4 regions of the Plantactinospora sp. B24E8 genome follow, and region 4 is predicted to be linked to each of the others. Evidence: predicted binding sites of a transcription regulator. Region 4 holds the regulator's gene; each other region holds the start of a gene.
What was found. The regulator HrcA, encoded in region 4, represses chaperone genes, less so after heat shock. The targets are predictions, from matches to a motif close to GGTTNGCACNCTCNNNNNGAGNGTGCNAACC.
Positions count from the first base shown of each region.

Region 1: the regulator HrcA is predicted to act here: its motif matches at 2,665-2,695, upstream of groES (co-chaperone GroES).
Region 2: the regulator HrcA is predicted to act here: its motif matches at 1,994-2,024, upstream of ABGB21_RS16145 (FmdB family zinc ribbon protein).
Region 3: the regulator HrcA is predicted to act here: its motif matches at 5,140-5,170, upstream of groL (chaperonin GroEL).

Region 1 is NZ_JBDPMH010000004.1:341,003-348,478, reverse strand. Features, by position in the region: gene ABGB21_RS09740 (hypothetical protein) at 1-12, shown strand, start outside; gene ABGB21_RS09735 (SitI3 family protein) at 31-489, shown strand; gene ABGB21_RS09730 (VOC family protein) at 551-1,153, opposite strand; gene ABGB21_RS09725 (class I SAM-dependent methyltransferase) at 1,338-2,567, opposite strand; gene groES (co-chaperone GroES) at 2,828-3,142, shown strand; gene groL (chaperonin GroEL) at 3,222-4,865, shown strand; gene ABGB21_RS09710 (molybdopterin-dependent oxidoreductase) at 5,322-6,863, shown strand; gene ABGB21_RS09705 (choice-of-anchor J domain-containing protein) at 6,944-7,476, opposite strand, start outside.
Region 2 is NZ_JBDPMH010000009.1:53,541-61,016, reverse strand. Features, by position in the region: gene ABGB21_RS16165 (DUF2231 domain-containing protein) at 1-38, shown strand, start outside; gene ABGB21_RS16160 (translation initiation factor 2) at 154-483, opposite strand; gene ABGB21_RS16155 (hypothetical protein) at 556-741, shown strand; gene ABGB21_RS16150 (flagellar biosynthesis protein FlgA) at 794-1,429, opposite strand; gene ABGB21_RS16145 (FmdB family zinc ribbon protein) at 1,583-1,969, opposite strand; gene ABGB21_RS16140 (5-formyltetrahydrofolate cyclo-ligase) at 2,074-2,685, opposite strand; gene ABGB21_RS16135 (diguanylate cyclase) at 2,769-5,483, shown strand; gene ABGB21_RS16130 (UTP--glucose-1-phosphate uridylyltransferase) at 5,493-6,443, shown strand; gene glp (gephyrin-like molybdotransferase Glp) at 6,463-7,476, shown strand, end outside.
Region 3 is NZ_JBDPMH010000049.1:6,121-13,596, reverse strand. Features, by position in the region: gene ABGB21_RS34905 (S8 family serine peptidase) at 1-1,743, shown strand, start outside; gene ABGB21_RS34900 (GNAT family N-acetyltransferase) at 1,809-2,768, shown strand; gene ABGB21_RS34895 (hypothetical protein) at 2,868-3,161, shown strand; gene groL (chaperonin GroEL) at 3,267-4,889, opposite strand; gene ABGB21_RS34885 (cold-shock protein) at 5,771-5,974, opposite strand; gene ABGB21_RS34880 (GNAT family N-acetyltransferase) at 6,275-6,877, shown strand; gene paaN (phenylacetic acid degradation protein PaaN) at 6,948-7,476, opposite strand, start outside.
Region 4 is NZ_JBDPMH010000010.1:59,863-67,338, reverse strand. Features, by position in the region: gene ABGB21_RS17315 (hypothetical protein) at 1-292, opposite strand, end outside; gene ABGB21_RS17310 (glycoside hydrolase family 3 C-terminal domain-containing protein) at 358-2,841, shown strand; gene ABGB21_RS17305 (16S rRNA (uracil(1498)-N(3))-methyltransferase) at 2,909-3,649, opposite strand; gene dnaJ (molecular chaperone DnaJ) at 3,728-4,864, opposite strand; gene hrcA (heat-inducible transcriptional repressor HrcA) at 4,956-5,978, opposite strand; gene ABGB21_RS17290 (DUF4870 domain-containing protein) at 6,284-6,922, shown strand; gene hemW (radical SAM family heme chaperone HemW) at 7,071-7,476, opposite strand, start outside.

The DNA.
Region 1 (7,476 bases), on a different contig from region 4:
CCGTTCGACTAGTGGGTTGGACGCCTCCTCATGGCATTGGAATACGTGCTGTACGCCTCTGCGGATGTCACCACCGAAGAGCTTCTCTCGTTCATGGCGAACGCGACCGGCGGTGAGATCTCAGGTAACTACGTCCGACGGGGTGCCCTCGACGTGACCGCCTACCGGGATGATCCGGATGATCCGGCCCCGGTCGCCGAGATGCTCGGGTTCACACACCGGGTCACCGCGACGTACCGGCTCTCGAACCGGGCGACCCCCGATGCACGTGACGAAGCGGCCCGGGTGATGATTCGGTCGGCGCTGACCTTCTTCGCCCACTATCCAGCCGATGGCGTGCTCCTGTTCAACGACTCGCGGATCATCCTGCAGCGGCTGAACGGGCCCGTGGTCGTCGACCATGAGTGGGAGGACTGGACGGACGTGCCGGGCATGCGGCAGCTGATCGCCGGGATCGAGACCCGCCGTCTGGCCCAGCCGTTGCTCTGAACCGCGCCTTCCACGACACGCCTGCTCCGCCGGAACGGCACTGACCGGACCAGTAGGGCGGTCAGTTGTCGAGACCGGCCGCCCGGGCCATGTGGTCGGCGTACCAGGTCGGCCAGTCGGGGTCCTCGTGGCCGAGTTCCGCCTCGTACCGGCCGTGTGCGTCGGAGGCGTCGCGCAACGCCGCGGTCAGCTGCTCCCGGGAGTCGTAGACGACGTGGCTGATCCGTCCCGGCATCCGGCTGGTGACCTCCTGGAGGACAAAACCGTTGCCGTCCGGGTCCTGGAACGACAGGAACGACGCGTACGACTTCCGCTCCGGATCCGGGCCGGCGACCCGGTTGCGGTCGCCGGCGTGGTGGAACGCGCCATCGGCGTCGTGGAAGACCTCGCTCACCTCGATCCCCCGGGCGACGAGCTTCGCCCGGGCCGCGTCGATGTCGTCGACGACCAGGTGGACGCCCTGGGCCGAGCCGGGCGTGGCGTCGGTGATCCCGCTGCCGATGGTGATCGAGGCGGTCGAGCCGGGCGGGGTGAACTGGACGACCCGGAAGCCGTCCGGGCCGGCGAAGTCGATGTCCTCCCGGAAGCCGAGCCGGGTGTAGAACTCCTTGGCCCGGTCGACGTCGGTGACCGGCAGTACGACGATCTCGAGTTTGAGGTCCATGGTCCGCAGCTCCTCCGCTGTCCGTCCGCCGTGCGACGCGACGGCTGTCCGCCCGCCCGGCGACGGCTGTCCGCCCGCCCGGCGACGGCTGTCCGTCCGCCCTGTGACGGTCGCGTCGCCAGCACCGGAATCCCTGCCATCCGCCCCGGTCAAACGTGCGGGGGAGGACCCGATCGGGGGACGGTCAGCGGACCGGGTGGCAGAGCAGCACGGTCGGCGCGTCGGCGACCCGGGTGAGCACCAGGCTGGCTGACTCCGGACCGCTCAGCCGCAGGTCGCGGCGGAGCCGTTCCGGTTCCAGCGCGGAACCGCGCTTCAGGATCTCCACCCGGCCGACCGCCCGGTCCCGGAGTAGGGCGCGGAGCCGCTTGAGCGAGAACGGCAGCACGTCGACCACCTCCAGACAGCGGGCGTACGGGGTCGGCACGGCGCGGTCGGCGTAGACGTACGCGATCTCCGGGTCGGCGAGGGTGCCGTCGACGGTGTCGGCGAACTGGGCGACCAGGTGGGAGCGGACCACCGCGCCGTCCGGGTCGTACAGGTAGCGGCGGACCGGGCCGACCGGTGCCCGGCCCGTCCCGGGGCCGGTGAGGTCGTGGGCCACCGGGCCGGCCAGCACCGTCGCCCGGCGGGGTACGTCGGCGAGCGGGCCGCACCAGACGGCCGCCTCGACCAGGTCGCCGTCGACGCTGACCCACTCGGCCTCCGCCCCGGCCGGCAGCACCGCGTGGTCGATGCCCGGGGCGACCTTGAAGACCGTCCGGGGCACCCGTTCGGCGAGCCCGAGCAGGAAGTCCCAGGGCGGCGAGTAGGCGGCCGGGTCGAAGACCCGGCGACCGGTGCCGGCCCGGCGTCGGGCCGGGTCGCAGAAGACCGCGTCGACCGGGTCGCCGCCGAACCGGGTGGCGCCGAACCGGGTGACGTCGAACTGGGTGACGTCGAACCGGGTGGCGTCGCCGGTGGTGACCGTGAACCGGTCGGCCACCCCGGTCGCCTCGGCGTTCGCGGCGGCCATCGCCGCGGTCAACGGGTCGGCCTCCACGCCGTACACCCGGATGCCGGTCCGGGCGGCGGCGATGGCGTCCGCGCCGAGACCGCAACCGACGTCGACCATGGTGCGGACCCCGGCGGCGCGTAACCGGGCGGCGCGGCGTGCCGCGACCGGGCCCCGGGTGGCCTGTTCCAGCCCGGCCCGGGTGAAGTACATCCCGGCGGCGTCCGGTCCGAACTTGCCGACCGCCCGGCGGCGCAGCTCGGCCTGGGTGAGCGCGGCGGCGGCCAGGCCGGCGGGGACGCCGGCGGCCCGCAGCGTGGCCGCCGCGAGCAGCGGATCACCGTCGGTCAGTTTCGCCGCCGTGGCCAGCGCGGTCTCCCCGTCCGGGGTACGCAGGGCAGCCAGCAGGTCGAGATCCACCGGCTCATTGTGGCGGTCCGGCCCTGGCGGGTGCCCCACCGGAGTGTGTCGGGTTGGCACTCTCCTTGACGGAGTGCTAGTTGCCGGCATAACCTCCGGTTAGCACTCTCAAGCCGAGGGTGCCAGTTTCCGGGCTCCGGTCCGGAGGCTGAACGCCAGGCGGACCGGCACCCGCGACGACGGACCCGCCCGGTGGCATGTGGCAGATCAACGCCGGTCGGCGTGCCGACCGGCACAGAAACCAAGTACCCCAGGAGGGTATGCCCGTGACTACCGCGACCAAGGTTGCGATCAAGCCGCTCGAGGACCGGATCCTGGTCCAGGCGAACGAGGCTGAGACGACCACGGCGTCGGGCATCGTGATCCCCGACACCGCCAAGGAGAAGCCGCAGGAGGGCACCGTCCTCGCTGTCGGCCCGGGCCGCGTCGACGACAAGGGCAACCGGATCCCGGTTGACGTCAAGGTCGGCGACACGGTCATCTACTCGAAGTACGGCGGCACCGAGGTCAAGTACGCCGGCGAGGAGTACCTGGTGCTCTCCGCCCGCGACGTCCTCGCCGTCATCGAGAAGTGATCTGACCGATCCAGTGACGCTGCCCCGGACCGGCCCCGCCGGGCCGGGGCAGCGCTGCGTGAAGGGACTTTGTTAACAGATGGCGAAGATCCTGAGCTTCTCGGACGACGCCCGGCACCTGCTCGAGCACGGTGTCAACACGCTCGCGGACACGGTCAAGGTCACTCTCGGCCCGCGCGGGCGCAACGTCGTCCTGGACAAGAAGTTCGGTGCTCCGACGATCACCAACGACGGCGTGACCATCGCCAAGGAGATCGAACTCAGCAACCCGTACGAGAACCTCGGCGCGCAGCTGGTCAAGGAGGTGGCGACGAAGACCAACGACGTCGCCGGCGACGGGACCACCACCGCGACCGTGCTCGCCCAGGCGCTGGTCCGGGAGGGCCTGCGCAACGTCGCGGCCGGTGCCGGCCCGGCCTCGCTCAAGCGGGGCATCGACGCGGCCGCCGCGAAGGTCTCCGAGGCGCTGCTGGAGAAGGCGGTCGAGGTCGGCGGCCGGGAGTCGGTGGCGAACGTCGCCACCATCTCCGCCCAGGACGCCACCATCGGCAACCTGATCGCCGAGGCGATGGAGAAGGTCGGCCGGGACGGTGTGATCACCGTCGAGGAGGGCTCCACCCTCGCCACCGAGCTGGAGGTCACCGAAGGCCTGCAGTTCGACAAGGGCTTCATCTCGCCGAACTTCGTCACCGACACGGAGGCGCAGGAGGCGGTCCTCGACGAGCCGTACATCCTGATCACCACCCAGAAGATCTCCTCGATCGAAGAGCTGCTGCCGCTGCTGGAGAAGGTCGTCCAGACCGGCAAGCCGCTGCTGATCGTCGCCGAGGACGTCGAGGGCCAGGCGCTCTCCACCCTGGTGGTCAACTCGATCCGCAAGACCCTGAAGGTCTGCGCGGTGAAGGCGCCCGGCTTCGGTGACCGCCGCAAGGCGATGCTGCAGGACATGGCGATCCTCACCGGTGGCGAGGTGGTCGCCCCCGAGCTCGGCTACAAGCTCGAGTCGGTCGGCCTCGAGGTGCTGGGCAGCGCCCGGCGGATCGTGGTCGACAAGGACAACACCACCGTGGTCGACGGCCGTGGCCGGGACACCGAGGTCACCGACCGGATCACCCAGATCCGCAAGGAGATCGAGGCCTCGGACTCCGACTGGGACCGGGAGAAGCTGCAGGAGCGGCTGGCCAAGCTCTCCGGCGGGATCGCCGTGATCAAGGCCGGTGGGGCGACCGAGGTCGAGATGAAGGAGCGCAAGCACCGCATCGAGGACGCGATCTCCGCCACCAAGGCCGCGGTCGAGGAGGGCACCGTGCCCGGCGGCGGCGCCGCGCTGACCCAGATCGTCTCGGTGCTCGACGGTGACCTGGGCCTGACCGGCGACGAGAAGGTCGGGGTGTCGATCGTCCGCAAGGCGCTCGTCGAGCCGCTGCGGTGGATCGCGCAGAACGCCGGACACGACGGCTACGTGGTCGTGCAGAAGGTCGCCGAGAGCGGCTGGGGCACCGGCCTGGACGCCGCCAACGGTGAGTACGTCGACCTGGTCAAGTCCGGCATCATCGACCCGGTCAAGGTGACCCGCAACGCGGTCACCAACGCCGCCTCGATCGCCGGCCTGCTGCTCACCACCGAGAGCCTGGTGGTGGAGAAGCCGGAAAAGGCCGAGCCGGCCGCCGACGGCCACGGGCACGGTCACGGCCACGGCCACCAGCACGGCCCCGGCTTCTGACCTGACGCCCCCGCGGCCCGGCGACCCCCGACGGGGTTGACGACGTCGCGGACCGGCACCGCCGGACAACCGACAAGATCCGCGTGCTCAGGGGTACGGCCCCGGAGCGCCGCCACCCCGGCGGCGTTCCCCGGGACCGCCCTGGCCACGCGGATCTGTCGTCTGTCGGTCACCTCCCGCCCGTGGGGCGGTTGTTCCTCGTGGTGCCCGTCGGCCGGTTGTTCCTCGTGGTGCCCGTCGGCCAGTTGTTACGGAACACTTATCGCCGTTGCGGCCCGCTACCAGGCGGATCGGTCGGCCGGCGACACTGGTGCGGTGAGCACCACCTCGGGGCAGGACCCCGACAGCACCGAGCCGTCGCCTCAGCAGCCGGCAGGCTCCGGGCCGCCGGCGTCGGGACGACCGTCGTCCGGATCGCGGCCATCCGGGGCGGGATGGTTCGCCGCCCTGGCCGGGGTGACCAGCGCCGCCGTGGCGGTCGGCAGCGCCGAGGCGGTGGCGGTACTGACCGGCCCGCGTTCCGCGCCGCTGGTCGCGGTCGGCGGCGCCGTGGTCGACCTCGCCCCCGCACCCCTCAAACAGTTCGCCACCGACGTCTTCTACGTCTACGACAAGATCGCCCTGCTGATCGGCACCGCCGTGCTCCTCGGCGGGTTCGCGGCACTGATCGGGCTGGTCGCGATCCGCTCCCTGCGGCTCGGGTACGCCGGCGTCGGGGCCTTCGCCGTACTCGGTGCGGTGGCGGCGCTGACCCGACCCGGCGCCGGCCCGGCCGCCGTACTGCCCGCACTGATCGGCGCCGCCCTGGCCGCCGGACTGCTCCGACTCCTCCTCGCCGGCCCGCTCGGCGCCCCGCTGCTCCGGACCCCGAACGGCGAGACTCCGCCGGGCCGGGCTCCGACCGACCGGCCTGCCGCGGCCGGCGTGGACCGGGAGGGGCGGCGGCGGTTCCTGACCGGCGTCGGATACGCCCTCGGGGCGGCGGCGGTCGCCGGCTTCGGCGGGCGTTGGGCCGCCACCCGGCGCGGGGTCACCGAGGCCCGCTCGGCGGTACGACTGCCCGCCCCGGCCAGCCCGGCCCCGCCGGTGCCGCCCGGCGCCGAACTGGGCGTGCCGCAACTGTCGTCGTACGTCACGCCGAACCGGGACTTCTACCGGATCGACACCGCGCTGGCCGTACCGCAGGTGGATCCGGAACGGTGGCGGCTGCGGATCCACGGTCGGGTCCGCAACCCGATCACGCTCAGCTACGCCGACCTGCTCGCCCGCCCGATGATCGAACGGCACATCACCCTGGCCTGCGTCTCGAACGAGGTCGGCGGCGACCTGATCGGCAACGCCCGCTGGCTCGGCGTACCGCTCGGTCCGCTGCTCGCCGAGGCGGGACCGCTGGACGGCGCGGACCAGGTGGTGGGGCGCTCCGTCGACGGCTGGACCTGCGGCAGTCCGACCTCGGTGCTCACCGACGGCCGGGACGCGATGCTGGCGGTCGGCATGAACGGCGAGCCGCTGCCGATCGAGCACGGCTTCCCGGTCCGGGTCGTGGTGCCCGGCCTGTACGGCTACGTCTCCGCCTGCAAGTGGGTGGTGGAACTGGAGCTGACCAGCTTCGCCGACTTCGACGCGTACTGGGTGCCCCGGGGCTGGTCGGCGCAGGGACCGATCAAGACCCAGTCCCGGATCGACACCCCCCGTGGCGGCCGGCCGGTGACCGCCGGCCCGGTCACCGTCGCCGGGGTCGCCTGGGCGCAGCACACCGGCATCCAGCGGGTGGAGGTACGGGTCGACGACGGGGACTGGCAGCCGGCGACGCTGGCCACCACGGTCTCCACCGACACCTGGGTGCAGTGGTCGTGGCGCTGGACCGCGACCCCGGGCGACCACACCCTCCAGGTACGGGCCACCGACGCCACCGGCGCGGTGCAGACCGGGCAGCGGCGTCCGGTCGACCCCGACGGGGCCACCGGCTGGCACACCGTCCAGGTGACGGTCCGCTGACCTGATCAGCGGATACGGAAGGGCCCCTTCCACGTCACCGGCTGTCGTCCGGCGACGGGAAGGGGCCCGTCCTGGTGTGCTCAGCGGCCGCCCGGCTGGGTCACGCCGTTCACCGTCAGGGTGTACGGCGCGAACTGCCCGACCTGCTCGGTCGGCTCGTCGTACGAGACGATCGCGACGACCTGCGGGAAGAGCAGCAGCGGGGCCAGTTCGAGCAGGCCCAGCTTGACGCCGTTCTTGGTGCTGTAGTCACGCTGCAGCACGATCGAGTGCTTCGCGTCGATGCCGATCAGCCGCAGGTTCCAGCCCGCCACCGTGGTCGGCTTGACCTCGGTGATCGAGTCGAACGGGGTGAGGCTGGCGCCGTCGCTGAGCGTGGTGCCGCCGACGGCGATGTCGTCGATCTTCCAGCCGCCCTCGTTGACGCCGCCGTCGCTGACGTACTGGAAGCCGAGCAGGATCGACGTGCCGGCGTACGCCGAGAGGTCGAACCGGTGCGTCTCGAACCCGTTGGTGGTGCCGTTGAGGGCGGGACCACGCGGCCCGTCGACGGTCCGGTCACCGGGGATCGCGGTGTACGTGGTGCCGCCGTCGGTGGAGACGATCACGTAGC
Region 2 (7,476 bases), on a different contig from region 4:
ACAGCGGGGCACAGGCGGTCTGGGAGGGCGTCCTGTAGTCCGTCCGTCCGGTGTCACCGTCGCCCCCGACGCGGGTCGGGGGCGACTCCGTGTTCGGGGCCGGCCGTATCCGCGGCCGGCCGTCCGTGTCGGCGGTTCGGGGCGTCCCGCTGCTCAGAACAGGATGCGGGAGCAGAGCAGACACATCAGCACGAGTACCACCGCGCCCCCGACCAGGCCGATGCCGTAGGTCAGGGTCCGGGCGTTGCTTTCGGCGGCGTCGAGGGCGGGCAGGTCCTGCGCCGGCAGCGCCCGCGGCGGCGAAGGCTGTACGTGCAGCGTCGGCCGCCACTCGGGCGGTGGCATGCCGCTCGGCGGCGGGCCGGCGTACCGGGGTCCGGCGCCGCCGGTCCGCTCGGCCGACGGTGATGCCGGCTCGGCGGGCGGTCCGGTGGGCCGACGCCAGAAGGCGTCATCGGCGGAGTCACCGCTGGGCGTCGTCACGCTGTCCGACGGTACCAACCTCCACGACGTCGGGCGGCCGGCCGGGTGTGGCCGGCGGGTACGCTTCTGTGCGTGCACAGGACGGACGAACCGGTCACGCCGCGCGTGGCCAGGGATGACGACCGGTTGGTCGACCTCACCGACGACTATCGGGTGCTGCCCGACCAGACCGTGGACGACACCGACCGGGGCTGGGGTGAGCGGGCCGTCTCGAACGACGACCGGCTGCTTGCCGAACGCCCGCCGCACTGGGACTGAACCCGGGCTTGCCGGCGGTCTGTCCGGCATCGCGGACGTGCCGGGGCCACGGTCACGGTCGTACGATGATCGAGAATCGCGCGGTGTCCGGTAGGGCGATCGCGCGCCGGGCCTGTTCAGGCTGCAGAGCCAGGTAGAGGGCACCCTCCTCGGGAACCAGGACGTCGAGCACCAGGGCACGGCCGGCGACCAGCAGTGGTTTCGCCGCAGCCCGTCCGGGCTCCGGCACGGCCGCCAGCAGGTCCACCCGAACTCCTGGTCGGGTCACGGCCAGTGCCGCCGGCTCGGCGAGTCGGATGGGCACGCCGACCGCCCCGGCCGGCACCGGCAGGGCCGGCTCTCGTTCGTCCGGCGTCGTGTCGCGCCGAGGTTGCCCGTCTCCTGTTCCGTCGGCCCCGCCGCCGGGCGGACGTGCCGAGCCGGAGCGACCAGCCGACGGCCCGCCGGCCGACGTGGCGCCAGTCGACGGGCCGCCAGCCAACGGGCCGGCCGGGCCGGGTGAGCCAGGCACTCCGCTCGGCTCCCGGGCGACACAGTCCGGCGCGCCCAGCTGGACCACGCCGAACGCGACGAACAGCAGGACGGCGGCGAGTGCCCACCGGAGGGTGGAACCGCCGGTCAGCCGGGGCGGCCAGCGGCTCGGGCGCAGGCTGGCGTCGCCTTCGGTGTCCGTACGGTCGAGCGCCACGACGTGCCTCCCTCGGTTGGCGACGCCGACATCGATTGGCGTCGTCCGATGGTCTGCACGTTAGGTGGGAACGGCTTCAGTCGGAGGCCGGAGAACGGCGACCTGTGGACAACCCGAGGGTCTGTGGATAACCCGGACGGTAGTACGGGCAGGTCAGGCCGCGCTGCTGCTCGCGGAGGTCGTCGTCGACTTGCTCCCGGAACCGGTCGAGCTGGCTGCGGTGCCGCCGGAGCCGCCGCTGCTGCCGTTGGTCGAGCCGGACGTACCGCTGGCGGCGCTCGCACCACCGTCGCCGGAGCCGGCCGAACCCGACGCGCTCTTGGTGCTCTCCGACTTGGCCGTGGTGGCGCCGTTCGAGCCGTTGGTCCGGGAATCGGTCCGGTAGAAGCCGGAGCCCTTGAAGACGATCCCGACGGAGTTGAACATCTTGCGCAGCCGACCCTGGCACGCCGGGCACTCGGTCAGCGGCTCGTCGGTGAAGGACTGCACCGCTTCGAGCTGGTGGCCGCACTCGGTGCAAGCGTACTGGTAGGTGGGCACTGTCCCCTCCGGATCTTGCAAGCCTGTTGGCACTCGACGTATCCGAGTGCCAATGGTGCGGCATCCTACCCACTTTCGTCCAGCCGAAGTGGCGGGGGCGACGGTCAACCGGACGACAGGGGCCGAACCCCACCGGTCGGGGTGATCGCGGCCCGTACCGGACGATCGTGACGGTCAGCCGGCACGGTCTCGAGTAACTCGCCGTCGTGGAGCAGGGCCACCGTCAGGACCGCCGCGTCGACCCGGGCCAGTGCCCGGTCGTACGACCCGCCGCCCCGGCCCAGCCGTAACCCGGCCCGGTCGACGGCCAGCGCCGGCACCACCACCAGGTCCGCGCCGGCGACGGCGGTGGTGCCGAGGCGCCCCGTACGTGGCTCACGTAACCCCCGTCCGGCGGCGACCAGGGAGCCCGGCCCGTCGTACGGGGCCCAGTCCAGGTCCAGGTCGGGACGGAGCACCGGCAGCAGGAGCTGCCCCGTCGACCCGAGTGCGGCGGCCAGCACCTCCGGCAGTTCCGGCCCGCCGGGCTCGCTGCCGACCGGTACGTACCCGGTGACCCGCCCGGGGCGTACCCGGCGGACCAGGGCGACCAGCGCGGCCTGGAGCCGTTCGGCGGCGGCCCGCCGGTCGGCCGGCGACAGTTCCCGGCGCCGGGCGAGCAGCCGGGCTCGCACCTCGACCTTCGCCCGCTCGACCTCATCCGAAAAATCCGGCACGTAACACTCCTGCGGCGACACCGGTTAATCACTGCGGTGGGGTCAGCATCGCAGCATCGGATACGGAGCTTCCGGGGGGACGAGTGACGCTGCGCGGACGGTTGACCACCGCGTTCCTCGCGATCGTGCTCGGACCGGTGCTGCTCGGTGCGCTGTTCGTGGCCGGCACCGTCGCCTCGGTGAGCCGGCACCAGGTCGAGGAGCGACTCAACCTGGCCGCGACGACGGTCCGCACCTCGATCAACGCGCTCTGCCAGCAACTGCACGCCACAGCGGGTGCGGTCGCGCTGCTCGGCGATCCGACGAGCCGGTCCGGTACGGCCCTGCAGATGGTCGACCGAGGGCTGGCCGACGCGGTCATGATCACGAACCCGGGCGGAGTCGCCGTCTTCGTCACCCCAGGCGCACCGTCCCGGCCGTGGACCTCCTGCACCGGCCCGGGCGCGGTGGACAACAGCCCGTACGCGCTCGCGGCCCGGGTCGAGATGCGCAACCGGGCCGGTGACGTGGTCGGCGCGGTCTGGGCCGGCCAGTTGCTCGACGCCGCCTTTGTCCGGCGGCTCGCGGCGACCAGCGGAGCCGCGGTGACCCTGCTGCCGCGGCGGGCCAGCCCGACCACTGCCCAACCGGCGAGCCGAGCCGCGCCCGGGCCGCCGTCGCCTGAGCCGTCGTCCGTTGGGCCGCCGTCGCCTGAGCCGTCGTCCGTTGGGCCGCCGAGCGGGCCGGGCGCCGTGGGCGAGGCCCCCGGGGCGGAGGTCGGCGTCGACCCGGTCGAGGGAGCCGGTAGCGACCCCACCGGTAGCGATCCGACCGGCATCGAGTCGCAGAGTACGGAGTCGACGGGTGCCCGGGCCGGGGTGCTCGCCGCGGCCCGGCGGATCTCCGGCGACACGATCGTGCGAACCGAAGGCGGCCGGTACGTACGCCGGGTCGGGCCGTCACCCGGCCAACCACTGCCGCTCGTGCTGTCGGTACCCCGGGACCCGCCGACCGTCCGGTACGCACTCCTCGGCGTGGTCGTCCTCGTGGCCGGTGTTCTCGCGGTGCTGTCCGCCTGGCGCCTGGCGCGGTCGACCACCCGCCCGCTGGCCGAACTGGCCTGGGCCGCCGACCGGGTCGCCGAGGGTGACCTGGCGGCCCGGGTACCGGTGCGCGCGCCGGACGAGGTGGGTCGGCTCGCCGACAGCTTCAACCGGATGACCCGCGAGACCCAGTCGTATCTCCGGGCGTTGATCATCAGCCGACACCAGTTGCGTGACCAGCTCACCGTGCTCGGCGACACCCTGGCCAGCACGCACGACCTGCGGGGGATCTTCCAGGTGATCCTGCGTACCGCGATGGCGGCCACCGGCGCCCGGGCCGGCGTTGTGCTGCTCCTCGACCCGGCCGACGGCCACCTGGTGAGCCGGTGCGTCGAAGGGCTCGACGAGCAGTTGCGGACCCGCGACCTCGGGCTGGCGGCCCGCCTCCCGGCGCCGAACCGCGATCCCGCGCCGGCCCGTCACCCGGCACCGGTCCCGGCTGGCGGTCCATCGCCCGCCCCCGGCCCCGACGCGGCCCTCGACGGCGGCCCCGAAGCCACCGCGCGCCAGGGCGACGGATCAGCGGGTGACGGGTCGGCGGCTGACGAGGTGGCAGGCGACCGGTCAGCGGGCGACGAGGTGGCGGGCGATGAGGCGGCGGCCGGGCTGCGGATCCCGCTCGGCCGGGGACTGCTCGGCACCGTCGCGGCCAGCGGCCAGCCCCGGCGGGGCCGGCTGGACCGGGACGGCCCGCCGCTGTACGCGTACGAACCACGGTGCCGGACGTACGTCGCGGTGCCGTTCACCGTTCCGACCCGGGACGGTGCGGGCCGGACGGACCCGAGCGCCCTACGGGCCGACGGTGATGCGCCGCAGGCCGACCATGATGCTCCCCGGACCGACAGCGGCGTGTTCCGGACCGACAGCGGCGCCGATGGAGGCGTCGAACCGGCCACGATCGGCGTCCTCGCCCTCTACGACCGGCTCGGCGCGGACGAGTTCGACGACACGGACGTCGCCACCCTGCGCTCGTTCGCCAGCCACGCTGCGGTCGCGGTGGACAACGTACGGGTGCACGAGGAGGCGCAGCGGCTGTCCCTCACCGACCCGCTCACCGGACTGTGGAACTACCGGTACCTCAGGGAGTCGATCCGCCGGGAGATCGAACGGGCCAGCCGGTTCGGGCGCCGGCTCGGCGTACTCGCCCTGGACCTGGACCGCTTCAAGGAGGTGAACGACACCTACGGGCACGCCGCCGGCGACGCCGTGCTCGCCGAGTTCGCCCAGCGGATCCGGGGTGCGACCCGGGAGGTCGACCTCGCCTTCCGGCAGGGCGGCGAGGAGTTTGTCGTACTGCTGCCGGAGACCGACGTCCGGGGCGCCGCGACGGTGGCCGAACGCCTCGGCGCGGCGGTTCGGGAGCAGCCGATCAGCATCCGGCCCCGGACCGGCGGGATCACTTCGGTCCGGGCCCTCGTCTCGGTCACCGTCTCGATCGGTGTCGCGGTCTACCCGGACCACGCCACCACCGGACCACACCTGCTGGCCGCCGCGGACGAGGCGCTCTACGCCGCGAAGGCGGCCGGTCGGGACACCTACCGGACGGCCCCGGTCGGCGGGCCCACCATCGTCCAGGAGCTTCCGGTACGCCCCGGCGCGGCCACCCCCGACGACGGGTTGCCGTGGGCGGGGAACCGACCTGCCCAGCGACCGGATGGTGGCACCGACGGCGCGTTATCCGGGCCACAACCGCCACGCCAGGGTCGTGGCCGATAGTCTCGCGACATGCCGGAGCACGCAGCTACCCCAGCGAACCCTTCCACGTCGACGGCCGGACGGCGGGCGACGAAGGCGGTCATCCCGGCCGCCGGCCTGGCCACCCGGTTCCTGCCCGCCACCAAGGCGGTGCCCAAGGAACTCCTGCCGGTGGTCGACCGTCCCGTACTGCAGTACATCGTCGAGGAGGCCGCCCAGGCCGGGCTCACCGACGTCCTGCTGATCACGGGTCGTGGCAAGACGGCGATGGTGGACCACTTCGACCGCCGACCGGACCTGGAGACCCGGCTGGCGGAGAAGCCGGAACTGTTGGAGGCGGTACGACGTACCAGCGAACTGGCCTCGATCCACACCACCCGGCAGCCCGAGCAGCTCGGCCTCGGCCACGCCGTCGGGTTCGCCGAGTCGCACGTCGGCGACGAGCCCTTCGCGGTGCTGCTCGGTGACGAGTTCGTCAACCTCTCCGAGCCGCTGCTGCCGGCGATGATCGAGTTGCAGGCCCGTACCGGCGGCATCGTGCTCGCCTTCTTCGAGGTTCCGCCGGAGGACACCAAGCGGTACGGCATCGCCTCGGTGACCCCGGCCGACCGGGCGCTGACCGACCTCGGCGAGGTGGTCGAGGTGACCGGCCTGGTGGAGAAGCCGAAGCCGGAGGACGCCCCGAGCAACCTGGCGGTGCTCGGCCGGTACGTGCTGCCCGGCAGCATCTTCGAGGCGATCCGCCGCACCGAGAAGGGCAGCGGTGGCGAGATCCAGCTGACCGACGCGATGGGGCTGCTGCTGAAGGAGGGGATGCCGGTGCACGCCATCGTCTACCGGGGGACCCGGTACGACACCGGCATGCCCCTCGGCTATCTCCAGACGGTGGTGCAGTTGGCCAGTGAGCGTGAGGACATCGGTGCGGAGTTCCGGCGGTGGCTGGGCGAGTTCGTCGCCTCCGACGCCGCCCGCCGGACATGATCCGTCGTGAGGTGACGGTGTGACAGCCACGGCCGACGCCGAGGCGGCCGCCAACGAGCTGACGCCGCTCGCCGACTACCTGGGCAGCGTGCTGCGCAGGTTGCGGGCGCTTCCCCCGCTCGACCTCGACCTGACCCAGGCGTACGGCAACGTCCTCGCCGAGGACGTGGTGGCGCCGCACGCCTATCCGGCCTTCGACCAGGCGGCCATCGACGGCTACGCGGCCCGCTGGGAGGACATCTCCGGCGCGGGCCGCACCGCCGGCGGTGGCTACGGTCCGACCCGGCTCGGCGACCCCCGTCCGGTACGGCTCAACGTGGTCGGGGACCTCGGCGCGGCGAGCTGGCGGCCGGTTCGGCTCACTCCGGGATCCTGCTTCTCGGTCGCGGCCGGATCGCCGCTGCCGATCACCGCCGACGTGGTGGTGCCGGTGGAGTGGACCGACCAGGGCATGGCGGCGGTGGAGATCTTCCGGGTCCCGAAGCGCGGCTACGGGCTGCGTCGGGCCGGTGAGGAACTCCCCGCCGGCACGCTGCTGGCCCGGGCCGGCTCGTACATCTCCCCGGCCCTGGTCGCGGTCTTCGCCGCGACCGGGATCGGGCACGTCGTGGTCCGGCCCAGCCCCCGGGTGGTGATCGTGGCGACCGGCGACGAACTCGTCGACGTGGGCCGGGGCAGCCAGCCGGGTCAGGTCGTGGACGTCAACTCGCACGCGCTCACCGCGGCGGCGGCCGAGGTGGGCGCGCTGGCGTACCGGGTCGGGATCTGCGACGACGATCCGGAGGGCCTGCGTGGGCTGCTGGAGGACCAGACACTGCGCGCCGACCTGATCATCACCACCGGCGGCACCGGGGCCGGGCCCGGCGACATGATCCGACGGGTGCTGTCCCGACGCGACGGTGGCCGGGCCAGCCCGGTCAGTTTCAAGGAGGTCGCCCTCTATCCCGGAAGCACTCTCGGATTCGGTACGGTCGGGGCCGAGGAGGTGCCGGTGGTGTGTCTACCCGGTGAGCCCGGAGCGGCGTTGATCGGA
Region 3 (7,476 bases), on a different contig from region 4:
GGCACCGGCCAGTCCGGCACCCAACTCGCCGTACTCCTGGTGTTGCCACCAACCGGATTCGCGCTCGCCGCGCTGCACGCGGTCGGCCGGGCCCGGTCCGCCGGCGCGCCGTCATCGGCGGACGGCGCGGCTGTCCGGCCGGACACCGCCGGCGGCTGGCTTGTCGGCATCGCCGCGATCGGTCCACTGGCCTTCGTCGACCCGGAGGAGATCACCCTGCTGCTGGCGGTCACCCGCGACGTGCCGTACTGGGCCGCGATCGCCGCCCTCGGCTCGCTCGCCGTCGCGGTGCTGCTCGCCGTCGGGTACGGCGTCGGCTTCGGCCGGTCCACGGCGGCACTGCCCCGCCGGCCGGTGGCCGTGGCGGTGACCGGTGTCCTGCTGCTCGGCGCCGGCGCGGTGTACGTCGGGCTCGGCAGCCCGGGCTGGCACGGTGAACGGCTCTTCGTGGTGCTCCGCCAGCAGGCGGACCTGACCGGGGTGGCGGGTGCGGCGGGTCCGGCCGGCCGGGAGGCCCGGGGTCGGGAGGTCTACCGCCGACTGGTCGACACCGCCCGGTCCTCCCAGGCGGATCTGCGCCGGGAGTTGACCCGGTTCCGGCTGAACCACACGCCGTACTACCTGGTCAACGCGATCGAGACGGACGGGGGTCCGGCGGTGGCGGCCTGGCTGTCCCGCCGGGAGGACGTGGCCCGGGTGCTGGTCAGCCAGCGGCTGCGGCGATTGCCGGCCGGGGGCGGGCCGGCACGCGGCGACGACCCGGCCCCGACGTCACCGGGTTGGAACCTGACGACGATCGGCGCCGACCGGGTCCGGGCCGAGCTCGGCATCGACGGTACGGGCGTCGTGGTGGGCAGTTCGGACTCCGGGGTGGACGGAACCCATCCGGCCCTGGCCGCCGGTTTCCGGGGCGGTGACGACTCGTGGCACGACCCGTGGAACGGCACCCGCGCCCCGGTCGACCACGGCGGTCACGGTACGCACACCCTCGCCACCGCGGTCGGCGGTCAGCACGTCGGGGTGGCGCCGGGAGCCCGCTGGGTGGGCTGCGTCAACCTGGACCGCAACCTCGGCAATCCGGCCGACTACCTGGACTGCCTGCAGTTCATGCTGGCGCCGTACCCGCCCGGCGCCGACCCGTTCAGGGCCGGACGGCCGGAACGGGCGCCACAGGTGTTGACCAACTCGTGGGGCTGTCCGCCGATCGAGGGCTGTGCCCGGGAGACGCTGCGGCCGGCCGCCGCCGCGCTCGCCTCCGCCGGCATCTTCTTCGTCGCCGCCGCCGGTAACACCGGTCCCGGCTGCGGATCGCTCGACGATCCGCCCGCGCCGTACCCGGAGGTCTTCACCGTCGGGGCGACGGACCGGAACCGGCGGGTCACGTTCTTCTCCAGCCGGGGTCCGGCGCCGGGCGGGGCGGCGAAACCGGACCTGGTCGCGCCCGGCGACGAGGTGCTGTCCGCCCTGCCCGGCGGCGGCTACGGCGCGCAGAGCGGTACGTCGATGGCGGCCCCGCACGTGGCCGGGGTCGTCGCGCTGATGTGGTCGGCGAATCCCGCGCTGGTCGGCGACCTGGCGACCACCGGCCGGATCCTGCGCGACACCGCCGCACCGGTCGACCCGACGTTCCGCTCCCGCCAGCCGGCGGACGAGTGCGGCGGGCCGGCACGGATCTCCGGCGCCGGCATCGTGGACGCGTACGCCGCCGTCCGGGCGGCCCAGCAGCTCGACCAGGGGCGGTGAGCACTCCGACCGGCGACGCCGACGAACCTGTACGTCGGTCGACCGATGACCTATCGTCGGCGATCATGGAAGCCGAGTTCTCGATCGTCGCGCTCACCGACGCCCAGGTGCCGGCCGTGGTCCAGCTCTGCACGGACGCGCTGGACCTGCCCGAGGACGCCGCCGAGGCGGCCCAGATCGTGGCCCGGTTGCGGGACGACACCCCACCGCCCGGGTCGGCGCAGCGGCGGCGTACCGCCGGGGTGGTCGCCCTGGCCGACGGTGCCGTGGTCGGCGCGGCGCTCGGTTCGCTGGCGTACCGCGACCCGGCCGTCGGGCACGTCGACCTGTTCGTCGTTCGGCCGGACCGGCGGCGGCGGGGCATCGGCCGGGCGCTGCTGCGGTCGGTGGAGGCGGCGCTCGCCGGACTCGGCGCCGCCCAGGTACGGATCGCCGGCAACGCGCCGCACTACGCGTGGCCGGGGATCGACGTCCGGTACACCCCGGCGGTCTGCACCGCGCTGGCGCTCGGCTACACCCCGGACGGTACGGCCTGGAACATGACCGCCGACCTCTCCGACGAGTCCTCGCCGGCGCTGCGCTCCACCGCCGCCGCCGAACAGCGGCTGGCCGCCCAGGGTGTCACGGTACGGCGTGCCGGACCGGCGGACGTGCCGGAACTGACCCGGTTCGCCCGGGACACCTTCGGCGGCAGTTGGGACGCCGAACTGGCGCACTCGGTCGGGCCGGACGACGCCGGCTGCCACCTCGCCGTCCGTACTCCGCAGGGGGGTGGGGAGCCGGAACTGCTCGGTTTCGCCGCGTACGGCTCGTCCCGGCCGAGCTGGTTCGGGCCGATGGGGACCGCGCCGGCCGCCGAGGGGCTGGGGATCGGCAGTGTGCTGCTGCGGCGCTGTCTGCGCGACCAGTACGCGGCGGGCCACCGTCGGGCCCAGATCGGCTGGGTCGGGCCGGTCCCGTTCTACTCCCGGGCTGCCGGGGCGACCGTCGAGCGGGTGTTCTTCCTCTACCGCAAGCAGCTCTGATCAGCCGAGCACGGTTGATAACGGATGTGTACCTACAAACCGCCATTTACCCATTCGCACCGCCGGTCACCTCCTACCGTTTGCGGGGAGGAGGCACTCATGGCGAATGACGACGACCCGGTGGACAAGTTGCGTCCGGTGGCGCATCCGCCGACGGACCTGCCCGCCGCCGAGACCCCGGTGCCCCGGCTCGGCCAGGACGACGTCGTCGGACGGCACGACGCTGTCGACGGTGCCGGCGCGGCGGTACCCGGGGACGACCCAGGGGACCTCGGTGGGGCCCAGGCCCGTGGGGCGGTCGACGACCGGGAGTCGGTCGAGGTCCCGGTCGAGGTCGGCAGACCGTTCAGCCGGGCGGCGAAGCGGCGGAACCAGCGACGGCTGCCGAGCTGACGACAGCCGACCCGCCGGGTATGCCGCGGGGCACAGGCGAACGCCGGGTACGACGAAGGGGCGGACCGCTCGCGCGGCCCGCCCCTCACGACGTGGAGTCTGGACTCAGAAGTCCATGTCCCCGCCGCCCGGCGCACCGGCCGGGGCCGGGTTCTTCTCCGGCTTGTCCGCCACCACAGCCTCGGTGGTCAGGAACAGGGCCGCGATCGACGACGCGTTCTGCAGCGCCGACCGGGTCACCTTGGCGGGGTCGATGATGCCCGCCTCGAGCAGGTTGACGTACTCGCCGTTGGCGGCGTTGAGGCCGTGGCCGGCCTCCAGGTTGCGCACCTTCTCGACCACGACGCCGCCCTCGAGGCCGGCGTTGACGGCGATCTGCCGCAGCGGAGCGTCCAGCGCGAGCTTGACGATCTGCGCGCCGGTCGCCTCGTCACCGGCGAGGTCCAGCTTGTCGAACGCGGTCTTGCCGGCCTGCACCAGCGCCACGCCACCACCGGGGACGATGCCCTCCTCGACGGCCGCCTTCGCGTTACGCACGGCGTCCTCGATGCGGTGCTTGCGCTCCTTCAGCTCGACCTCGGTGGCCGCGCCGACCTTGATCACCGCAACACCGCCGGCCAGCTTGGCCAGGCGCTCCTGCAGCTTCTCACGGTCGTAGTCGGAGTCGCTCTTCTCGATCTCGGCCCGGATCTGGTTGACCCGGCCCTGGATCTGGTCGGCGTCGCCGGCACCGTCGACGATGGTGGTCTCGTCCTTGGTCACCACGACCTTGCGGGCGCGGCCCAGCATGTCGAGGCCGACGGCGTCGAGCTTGAGGCCGACCTCCTCGCTGATCGGCTGGCCGCCGGTCAGGATGGCGATGTCGCCCAGCATGGCCTTGCGGCGGTCACCGAAGCCCGGCGCCTTCACGGCGACGGACTTGAAGGTGCCCCGGACCTTGTTCACGACCAGGGTCGCGAGGGCCTCGCCCTCGACGTCCTCGGCGATGATGGCCAGCGGCTTACCCGACTGCATGACCTTCTCGAGGATCGGCAGCAGGTCCTTGACCGTCGAGATCTTGTTGTTGACGATCAGGATGTACGGGTCGTCGAGAACGGCCTCCATCCGGTCGGGGTCGGTCATGAAGTACCCCGAGATGTAGCCCTTGTCGAAGCGCATACCCTCGGTCAGCTCCAGCTCGAGCCCGAAGGTGTTGCTCTCCTCGACGGTGATGACGCCTTCCTTGCCGACCTTGTCCATCGCCTCGGCGATGATCTCGCCGACGCTGGTGTCACCAGCGGAGATGGAGGCGGTGGAGGCGATCTGCTCCTTGGTCTCGATGTCCTTGGCGAGCTTGCTCAGCTCCTCCGAGACGTTCGCGACCGCGGCCTCGATGCCCCGCTTGAGGGCCATCGGGTTCGCGCCGGCCGCGACGTTGCGCAGGCCCTCGCGGACCAGCGCCTGGGCGAGGACGGTCGCCGTCGTCGTGCCGTCACCGGCCACGTCGTCGGTCTTCTTGGCGACCTCCTTGACCAGCTCGGCGCCGATCTTCTCGTACGGGTCCTCGAGCTCGATCTCCTTGGCGATGCTCACACCATCGTTGGTGATGGTGGGGGCGCCCCACTTCTTCTCGAGCACGACGTTGCGGCCCTTGGGGCCCAGCGTCACCTTCACGGCGTCGGCGAGGGTGTTCATGCCCCGCTCGAGGCCGCGGCGCGCCTCTTCGTCGAACGCGATCATCTTGGCCATACGGCGTTGTCCTCCTGGACACTCACGGCCGCCGGAGTCTCGTCGGCTCCGACCTGCCGCCTGGTTACGCACCTTCGGACGTCACTACGGCACTGGCGGACGGGGCCGTCCCCGGCGCTGAAGCGCCTGGTCAACTCCGTCGCACTGTGCGACAGTGACGTCCGTTGGCCGGGCCGGACAGCCCGCGACGACCGGCCATGTGCCGCGTGCCCGTACGACGAACCCGCGACCGTGGCCCTACCGCCCCGACCTCTGGCACTCGCGACGCGCGAGTGCCAATCACTTGTTTAGCACTCTCCCATGCCGAGTGCAAGCGAGTGGACCGGACCGGAGGACCGCCGCGACGGCCCGCCGCAGGCCGGCAGGCGGGCGGAACGAGGCAGGGGGACCCACCCCCGGCGAGGACGTCGGGGCGACGGGGCGACGGGAGCCGACCGGCGACCGGGGTGGCGGGGTCGACGTGCCCGGTCGAGCCGGGACCGAAAGATCAACAACGGACACCGGCCGGTCCGTCCTGCCGCCCGTCGGGCATCCCGCGATCGGCGACCGAGGGCGCCGCGATCGGACGTCCCGGTCCCGCGGAGATCGCGGACAACCGGCTCGGGACACGACCCGCCGGGCCACCCGGAAATACCGCGAATGAACACGATGTCGCGCCGGAATCCGCCGACACGGGTCGGATCACCAGCGCAGCCGGCCCCACCGGATCACAGATCTGGTCGAGTCACCGGGCGCGGCGTCCGGCAGCCGTGCCGCTGGCGCGTCAGATCAAGCCCTGACCCGGGTTTCCCGCAGGTCAGGGCTTGCCAGGAGAGAGCGTGAGTCAACGGGCCGGGGCTCCGGGGTTGCCCGGTGAACGGAAACGACCGCGGCCCGCCGGCTCAGGCGATGACCCGGACCTGCTCCGCCTGCGGGCCCTTCTGGCCCTGGGCGATCTCGAACTCGACGCGCTGACCGTCGTCGAGTGCCTTGTAACCGTCCATCTGGATCGCGGAGAAGTGGACAAAAACGTCCTGCCCGCCGTCAACCGCGATGAAGCCGTAGCCCTTTTCGCTGTTGAACCACTTCACGGTGCCCTGCGCCACGGTGCACTTCCTTACTTCGCGCCGGGGCTGACCAAGCCCGACGTCGACGTACGCCTGCCGGGACCGCCGAATCTGTCACTCCCCTTGACGGATCGAACAAATCAAGCGGCCGAATCCGCACCGTACACCAAGGTCGGGCGGCAGCGCACTAGTCCAAAACGGTCAGCGAGCCGGGTACCGGACGCCCGACACCACCCGCCCGGCTATCGGCGACCGTCGCTGCGCAGGTCACCGCCCACCTGACCGCCCCGGCACCCCGGCGGTGACCCGTCGAAATGCTCCCGGCTACGACGTGCGACCATGACCGACGTGTCGGCTCCCGCTCCGGAAACCGCCGCCGGCCCACCGCCCGACGGCCCCGCCGAACCACCGCTGCCGACCAGCGCGCTCCCGCACCCGCCGGGGCCGCCGACGGTACGTCGGATCCGGCTCACCGACGCCGCCCGGATGCGGGCACTCCGACTGGAGATGCTCGCCGACTCGCCGCTGGCCTTCCTGGAGACCCTCGCCGACGCGGCGGCCCGGTCACACGCCGAGTACGCGGCCCGGATCGCGACCATGGCGACCGGGCACCGCAGTGCCGCCTTCGTCGCCGAGGTCGACGGCCGGCTGGTCGGGCACGCCGGCGGCCAGGCCGCACCCGGCCAACCCGGGCGTACGGTCGTCTTCGCCGTCTACCTCACCCCGGCCTGGCGGGGCACCGGTCTGCTCGCCGCCCTGGTCGACGCGGTGGCGGACTGGTCCCGGGCGGTCGGACGGCCCGAACTGTTGCTGGAGGTCGTGGTCGGCAACAACCGGGCGGTACGGGCGTACCAGCGGCTCGGTTTTGTCGACACCGGCGTACGCGTGCCGCACCCGACCGTGCCGGCCCTGCGCGAACTCCAGATGTCCCGGGCCGCCTGACCCGCACGCCACCACCGGCGCCGGCCAGGAGGGGCCCCTTCCCGAGGCGGGAAGGGGCCTTCCTCGCCGCTCAGCGGCGGGACTGGACGATCCGGAAGCGGCTGGCGACGTAGGCGCCGTCGGTGAGGGCGGCGTTCGCCGCCGGGTTGGCGCCGCTGCCGTGGAAGTCGGAGAAGGCCGCCGACTGGTTGACGAAGACGCCGCCGGTGAGGTTGCAGGACAGGTGCACCCCGGACTCGATGGCGGCGGTCTCGGCGGCGTCGAGTACCGCCTCGTCGGTGGCGTAGACGGCGGCGGTCAGCGCGCCCCGCTCACCGACGGTCTGCCGGAACAGGGCCAGGCTGTGCTCGGTCGAGTCGGTGGCGATCACGAACGAGATCGGGCCGAACCACTCCCGCCCGTACGTCGACACGGCGTCCGCGCCGAGCTTCACGATCAGCGGGGTACGGACCACCGCGCCCGGGTACGTCGGGTGGTCGACCGTCCGGGAGGCGAGCACCACCTCGCCGACCCCGGCAACCTCGTCGAGCCGGGCCAGTACGCCGTCGTTGACCACCGCGCCGGTCAGCTCGACCGCCCGGGCCGGGTCTCCGGTGAGC
Region 4 (7,476 bases):
GCCCGCTGACCTGGTAGCTCTCCGGTCCGGTCGGCTGGACCGTGCAGAGGATGTTGTTGTCCGGCAGGCTGCGGATCGTGAACGGTAGCCGGGGCAGGACGACGGCCTTCTTCGCACCGCGCGGCGCCGAGGCCCGGGCGAGGTTGAGGTTGTGCCGACCGGCGCCCCAGGTCTTGATGTCACCGTTGCCGCCGTGCACCGTCAGCCCGAACGACCAGCGGGATTCCGTCGCGCCGTCCGGGTCGTACGGTCCGGCCTGGTGTGTTGTTCCGATCCCGTCCACGCCGGGCATGCTTTCATGATCGACTCAGCGGGTCAACGGAGGCGCCGGCCGGTAGCCTTCCCTACACTCGGTCGATGGGACGAGAGATCGAAGCCGCGGTCGAGCGGGCCCTGTCCGCACTGGACCTGGCGACGAAGGTACGGCTCCTCTCCGGTCGGGACTTCTGGACCCTGCCCGGCATACCGGAGATCGGCCTCGGTCCGCTGGTGATGTCGGACGGCCCGATCGGCGTACGCGGCATCCGGTGGCAGCCGGACAATCCCTCGATCGCCCTGCCCAGCCCGACCGCGCTCGCCGCCACCTGGGACCCGGGACTGGCCCGGCGGGTCGGCCGGCTGCTCGCCGCCGAGTGCCGCCGCAACGGCATCCACCTGCTGCTCGCCCCGACCGTCAACCTGCACCGCAGCCCGCTCGGCGGCCGGCACTTCGAGTGCTACTCGGAAGATCCGCTGCTCACCGCCGAGATCGGCGTCGGTTATGTGACCGGGTTGCAGGAGTGCGGGGTCGGCGCCACGGTGAAACACCTCGTCGCGAACGACTCGGAGACCGAGCGGATGACGGTCGACGTCCGGGTCTCCGACCGGGCACTGCGGGAGCTCTACCTCGCCCCGTTCGAGCGGATCGTCGCCGCCGGCGTCTGGGCGGTGATGGCGGCGTACAACGGGGTCAACGGGGCCACCATGACCGAGCACCGGCCACTCCTGACGGACCTGCTGAAGCGGGAGTGGGGGTTCGACGGGATCGTCGTCTCGGACTGGACCGCCGCGCGGAGCACGGTGGCCAGCGCCGACGCCGGGCTCGACGTGGTGATGCCGGCCGCCGGCGACCCGTGGGGCGACGCGCTGGTCGCCGCGGTCCGCGCCGGCACCGTCGCCGAGACCGTCGTCGACGACAAGGTACGTCGGGTGCTCCGGCTCGCCGCCCGGGTCGGACTGCTCGCGGGAGCGCCGGAGAACGCCGGCGCGATGCCGGAGCGGGACAGCGCCGGCGCGGTGCCGGAGCGGGACGGCGCCGCCCTGGCCCGCGAGGTGGCGACCCGGTCGATCGTGCTGGCCCGCAACACCGGTGACCTGCTGCCGGTGGACGCCGGGCGGCTGCGCCGGGTCGCGGTCCTCGGTGCGCTCGCCGACGACGCCCGGATCCAGGGCGGCGGAAGTGCCCAGGTCTCGCCGCCGTACGTGGTCTCACCACTCGCCGGACTGACCGCCGCCCTGCCCGACGTCGCCGTCGACCACGCGGTCGGCGCCGACCCGCGCCCCCGGCTCCGGCCGGCCGGCGGCCCCGGCTGGGGCCCGATCGTCGCCACGTTGCGGGCCGCTGACGGCCGTGAGCTGCACCGGGCGGAACTCGATCGGGCGACGGTGCGCTGGATGGGTGAGCTTCCCGAGGGGGTGCCGCCGGTCGAGGTGGACCGGGTGGAGATCACCGCCCGGTACACGCCGTCGCGCGGCGGCCGGCACCGGTTCGCGCTGCACGGTTTCGGGGAGTTCCTGCTCTCGGTCGGGGGCGTGGAACTCTTCGCCGGTCCGCTCTTCGACGACGCCGACGGCCCGTCAACGGTCTTTTTCTCCACCGTGGAGCGCCGGTTCGACGTGGCGCTGACCGCCGGCGAACCGGTCGAGGTGCTGGTCAGCCGGACGGTGTCGCGGGAGCGGAACGGTTTCGTGTCGGTCAGCCTCGGCCACCAGGCGCCGACCGGGAACCGGGCCGGCGGGCCGGCCGAGGACGGCGAACCGGACGGCGACGAGGCGGAGGCGCTGCTGGTCGAGGCGGTCCGGGTGGCGGCCGACGCCGACCTGGCGGTGGTGGTGGTCGGCACCACCGAGGAGGTGGAGTCGGAAGGCTTCGACCGGAGCACGCTGGCCCTGCCGGGCCGACAGGACGACCTGGTCCGCCGGGTGACGGCGGCCAATCCCCGTACGGTGGTCGTGGTGAACGCCGGCTCCCCAGTCCTGATGCCCTGGGTCGACGAGGTGGCGGCAGTCCTGCTCACCTGGTTTCCCGGCCAGGAGGCGGGACATGCGCTCGCCGACGTCCTGCTCGGCCGGGCGGAGCCCGGCGGACGGCTGCCCACCACCTGGCCGCGTCGTCCCGAGGACTGTCCCGCGCTCGACGTCACCCCGGTCGACGGCGTACTCGACTACTCCGACGACGTGCTCGTCGGCTACCGGGGCTGGCGGGCGGAGCCGCTCTTCCCGTTCGGGCACGGGATCGGCTACACCGACTGGGCGTACCGGTCGCTGTCGGTCGAGGACGGACCGGCCGGGCCGGTCGCGGTGGTCACCGTGGCGAACACCGGTCGCCGCCCGGGCGCCGAGGTGGTGCAGCTGTACGTCGGCCCGGCGCACCCGGAGCCCGACCGGCCGGTACGGTGGCTCGCCGGTTTCGCCCGGGCCGAGGCCGACCCCGGTGAGCCGGTGACCGTACGGGTGCCGCTGCCGGTGCGGGGCTTCCAGGTCTGGACGGAGCACGGCTGGCGTACCCGGACCGGTCGTTACCGGCTCGAGGCGGCCCGCAGTGTCGCCGACCGACGGCTCAGCGTCCTCTTCGAGGTCTGACCGGTCACGGGACGCCGGCCCTCACCAGCGGCCGCGCCTCGTCACCGGCAGCCGGGACGGCGCCCCGTCACCAGCGGCCGAGCCGGACGGAGAGTACGGCGAGCGCGGCGACGCCGGCGGTGGAGGTCCGCAGCACCTCGGCGCCGAGCCGGACCGGCACCCCGCCGGCCGAGGTCAGGGTGGTCAACTCCTCCGGGGCGATGCCGCCCTCCGGGCCGACCACCAGTACGATCTCGCCGTGCTCCGGCAGCGTCACGGTGGCGAGCCGCTGCTCCGCCTCCTCGTGCAGGACGAGTGCGGTGGCGCCGACGAACCGCTGGGTCACCGTCGCCAGGGACGCCGCCGGCACCGACGACGATCCGCCGACCGCCGGCAGCCAGGAGCGGCGTGCCTGCTTGGCCGCCTCCCGGACCGTCGCCACCCAGCGGTCCCGGGCCCGGGCGCCGCGTTCGGCCCGCCACTGGGCGACCGAGCGGCCCGCCGCCCAGGGGACGATCTCGTCCACCCCGACCTCGGTCATCGACTGTACGGCCAGTTCGGCCCGCTCCCCCTTGGGAATGCCCTGTACGACGACGAGCCGGGGGTCGGGCGGGTCGACGTACCGCCGGGTGGTGACGGAGGCGGTCAGGGTGCCCCGGCCGACGGCGGTGACCACGGCGGTGGCCGTGCCGCCCCGCCCGTCGGCGAGCAGCAGTTCCTCGCCGGTCCGCAGCCGTTGCACGGTCGCGGCGTGGTGGCCTTCGGGTCCGTCCAGCGTGACGACGTCGGCCGACGGCAGCGACTCGACCAGGAACAACGGGGCACTCACGCCGAGCAGGTTAACCCACCGGCGTCCAGCCGCTGCTGATTCGGCCCCGGCAGCGGCCGGATCAGCTGGCGGGTCGGATCAGCCGTGGCCGTTGAAGGCGTCGCGCATCCGGGAGAAGAAGCCGCCCTGCTTGCTGAGCTCGGCGACCTCCTCGCCCCGGGTCTTGGCGAACTCGCGCAGCATCCGTTCCTGGTCGGCGTCGAGCTTGGTCGGCGTCCGGACGTCGAGGTGCACGTAGAGGTCGCCCCGGCCGGTGCCGCGCAGGTGCGGTACGCCCCGGGCCCGCAGCCGCAGCGTCGACCCGGGCTGGGTACCCGGCTTCACGTCGACCGGCTCCTCGCTGTCCAACGTCTTGATGGTCAGCCGGGTGCCGAGCGCCGCCGCGGTCATCGGCACGGTGACCCGGCAGTGCAGGTCGTCACCCTTGCGGGAGTAGACGTCGTGCGGACGCTCGTGGATCTCGACGTACAGGTCACCGGCGGTGCCGCCACCGGGGCCGACCTCACCCTGCTGGGCGAGCCGGATCCGCATGCCGTCCTCGACCCCGGCCGGGATCTTGACGGTCAGCGACCGCCGGGTCCGGACCCGGCCGTCACCGGCGCAGGTGGGGCAGGCGTGCGGGATGATCGTGCCGTAGCCCTGGCAGACGGTGCAGGGCCGGGACGAGACGACCTGGCCGAGGAAGGTCCGCTGCACCGACTGGACCTCGCCGCGCCCACCGCACGCCTCACAGGTGGAGAGGTGGGTGCCGGGTGCGGTGCCGGCGCCGGAACAGGTCGTGCAGAGCACCGCGGTGTCGACGGTGATCGGCGCCTCCACCCCGAACGCGGTCTCGTGCAGGTCGAGTTCCAGCCGGAGGATGGCGTCGGCGCCGGGCCGGGTACGCGGTCGCGGCCCCCGGGAACCACCGGCGGCCCCGAAGAACGCGTCCATGATGTCCTGGAAGCCGACGAAGGGACCACCGGCACCGCCCGGTCCGGGGGCTCCGCCGCCGCCCGGCGCGAGCGGGTCCCCGCCGAGGTCGACGATCTGCCGCTTCTGGTCGTCGGAGAGGACCTCGTACGCGGCGTTGATCTCCTTGAACTTCTCGTGTGCCTCCGGGTCCGGATTCACATCCGGGTGGTACTGCCGCGCCAGCTTGCGGTAGGCACGCTTGATCTCGTCGTCGGAGGCGTCCCGGCTGACGCCGAGAATCCCGTAGTAGTCCCTGGCCACTGCGTTCCGTGTCCTCATGTCTGTCTCGCGTTACCGTCCGCCGGTCGTCAGCTGAGCCTTGGTGGTCAGTTCTGCGCAAGGTGTGGGTGGGTCAGTTCTGCGCCAGCACGTCGCCGACGTAGCGTGCCACGGCCCGCACCGTGGCGATGGTGCCCGGGTAGTCCATCCTGGTCGGTCCCAACACGCCGAGCCCACCGACGATGGTGGCCCCTGGCCCGTAGCCGGTGCTGACCACCGAGGTGGCCCGCAGGTTGTCGATCTCGTTCTCGTCGCCGATGCGTACCTGGAGGGTGTTCGGTTCGACCTCGCCAATCAGCTTGAGCAGGATGACCTCCTCCTCCAGCGCCTCCAGGATCGGACGCAGCGAGCCCTGGAAGTCCAGCAGGCCGCCCCGGGCGAGGTTGGCGGTGCCGGCCAGGGCGATCCGTTCCTCGTGCCGTTCGACAAGGGTCTCGAGCAGGACGCTGGCGAGGGTGGCCATCGCCGACCGCAGCGCCGGGGGCGCCTCCTCGACCAGTGCCTGGACCAGGGGCGGGGTGTCGACGAGCCGCTTGCCACCGAGCCGCTCGTTGACCAGGCGCCGCAGGTCGATCACGTCGTCCGCGCTGGCCGGCGCGGGCAACTCGACGAGGCGCTGCTCCACCCGACCGGTGTCGGCGATCATGACGAGCATCAGGCGGGTGGTGGAGATGGGTACGAGTTCGAGGTGGCGTACCGAGGACCGGGCGAGGCTCGGGTACTGCACGACCGCGACCTGCCGGGTCAACTGGGCGAGCAGCCGTACGGTGCGGTGCACCACGTCGTCGAGGTCGACCGCGCCGACCAGGAAACGCTCGATCGCCCGACGCTCGGCCGGGGTGAGCGGCTTCACCCGGGAGAGCCGGTCGACGAAGAGCCGGTATCCCCGGTCGGTGGGCACCCGGCCGGCGCTGGTGTGCGGCTGCCGGATGTAGCCCTCCTCCTCCAGCACGGCCATGTCGTTACGGACGGTGGCTGGAGACACCCCGAGCTGGTGGCGTTCGACCAGGGCCTTGCTGCCGACCGGCTCCTGGGTGGCGACGTAGTCCTCCACGATCGCGCGCAGCACGTCGAGCTTGCGGTCGTCGAGACCCATCCTCACCTCCCTGCGACGTCCCGGCCCCGGCTGCCGACACGACCGGGGCGACCACACGGTCGGGCCACGGATACACCTTGGCACTCGACCGTATCGAGTGCCAGTCTACGACCACGGCGCAGGAGACGCGATGATCGTCTGGATGGGCGCCGCGATCCGGGCCTCCCGCGCCTGCCGATCCCGGACCACCTGCTTGTTGGCACACCCTACCCTGGCCGGGCCAGCCGGTACGGTCGACTATTGTCCAGTTTCAATCGCCAGGGGGCGTCTGGCGCCGTTTGGACGGTGCACCTACCGTGACCCCCATGACTGAACCACCTCGCCCTCCCGGAGAGTACGGCTCGCACAATCCGTACGACGCGCCGGGCACTCCCCCGCCCACCTCCGGTGGCGGCTACCCCCCGCCGACCTCGGGTGGCGGCGCCTATCCCCCGCCCACCTCGGGTGGCGGCTACCCGCCGCCCACCTCGGGTGGCGGCGCCTACCCGCCGCCCGGTGGCTACCCGCCCCCTGGCGGCTACCCGCCGCCCGGCGGTTACCCACCCCCTGGTGGTTACCCGCCGCCCGGCGGCTACCCGGCGGGTGGCCCGTACGGCGCTCCCGCCCCGGCCGGCTACGCCACCAGCGACGAGAAGACCTGGGCGCTGATCGCGCACTTCGGTGCGATCATCGCGGGCTTCATCGCGCCCCTGGTCGCGATGCTGGCCAAGGGGAACGAGTCGCCGACGGTCCGGGCACACGCGGTGGAGGCGCTCAACTTCCAGATCACCTGGGGCATCGCCTCGTTCGTGGCGGTGATCATCTCGATGTGCACCCTGGGCATCCTGTTCTTCCTGCCGCTGATCACCTGGCTCATCGCGGTGATCTTCGCGATCCTCGGCGGGATGAAGGCCAACGAGGGTGTGCTGTACCGCTATCCGATGAGCTTCCGGATGGTCAAGTAGCCCCGACCGGGCCGGAGTCAGCCAGTCCCGACCGGGCCGGACCGGCCACGGCCCGTGCCGGGGTCATCGACGCCACCACGCGTTCGCCGATCCCCGGGCACGGGCCGTCGGACACCGCCGTCGCCCGCGATGCCGCTGGTACCGGTGGTCAGGGCAGCAGGTCACGGACGACGGCGTCGGCGAGCAGCCGCCCGCGCAGGGTCAGCACCGCCCGACCCTCCTCGTACGCCGGCCGGCTCAGCAGCCCGCCGGCGAGCGCCTCCGCCGCGCCGGCCCGCCCCGGCCCGTCGAGGACCGCCAGCGGCAGGCCGGTGGCGAGCCGGAGCCGCAGCAGCACGTCCTCCACCCGTCGGTCCTCGGCCGAGAGCAGTTCCCGCCCCTGACCGGGGGACTGCCCGGCGCCGAGCCGGGCAGCGTACGTCGTCGGGTGCTTGACGTTCCACCAGCGGACCCCGCCGACGTGGCTGTGCGCCCCCGGGCCGAGGCCCCACCAGTCGCCGCCGGTCCAGTAGAGCAGGTTGTGCCGGCACCGCGCCTGCGCCGAGGTGGCCCAG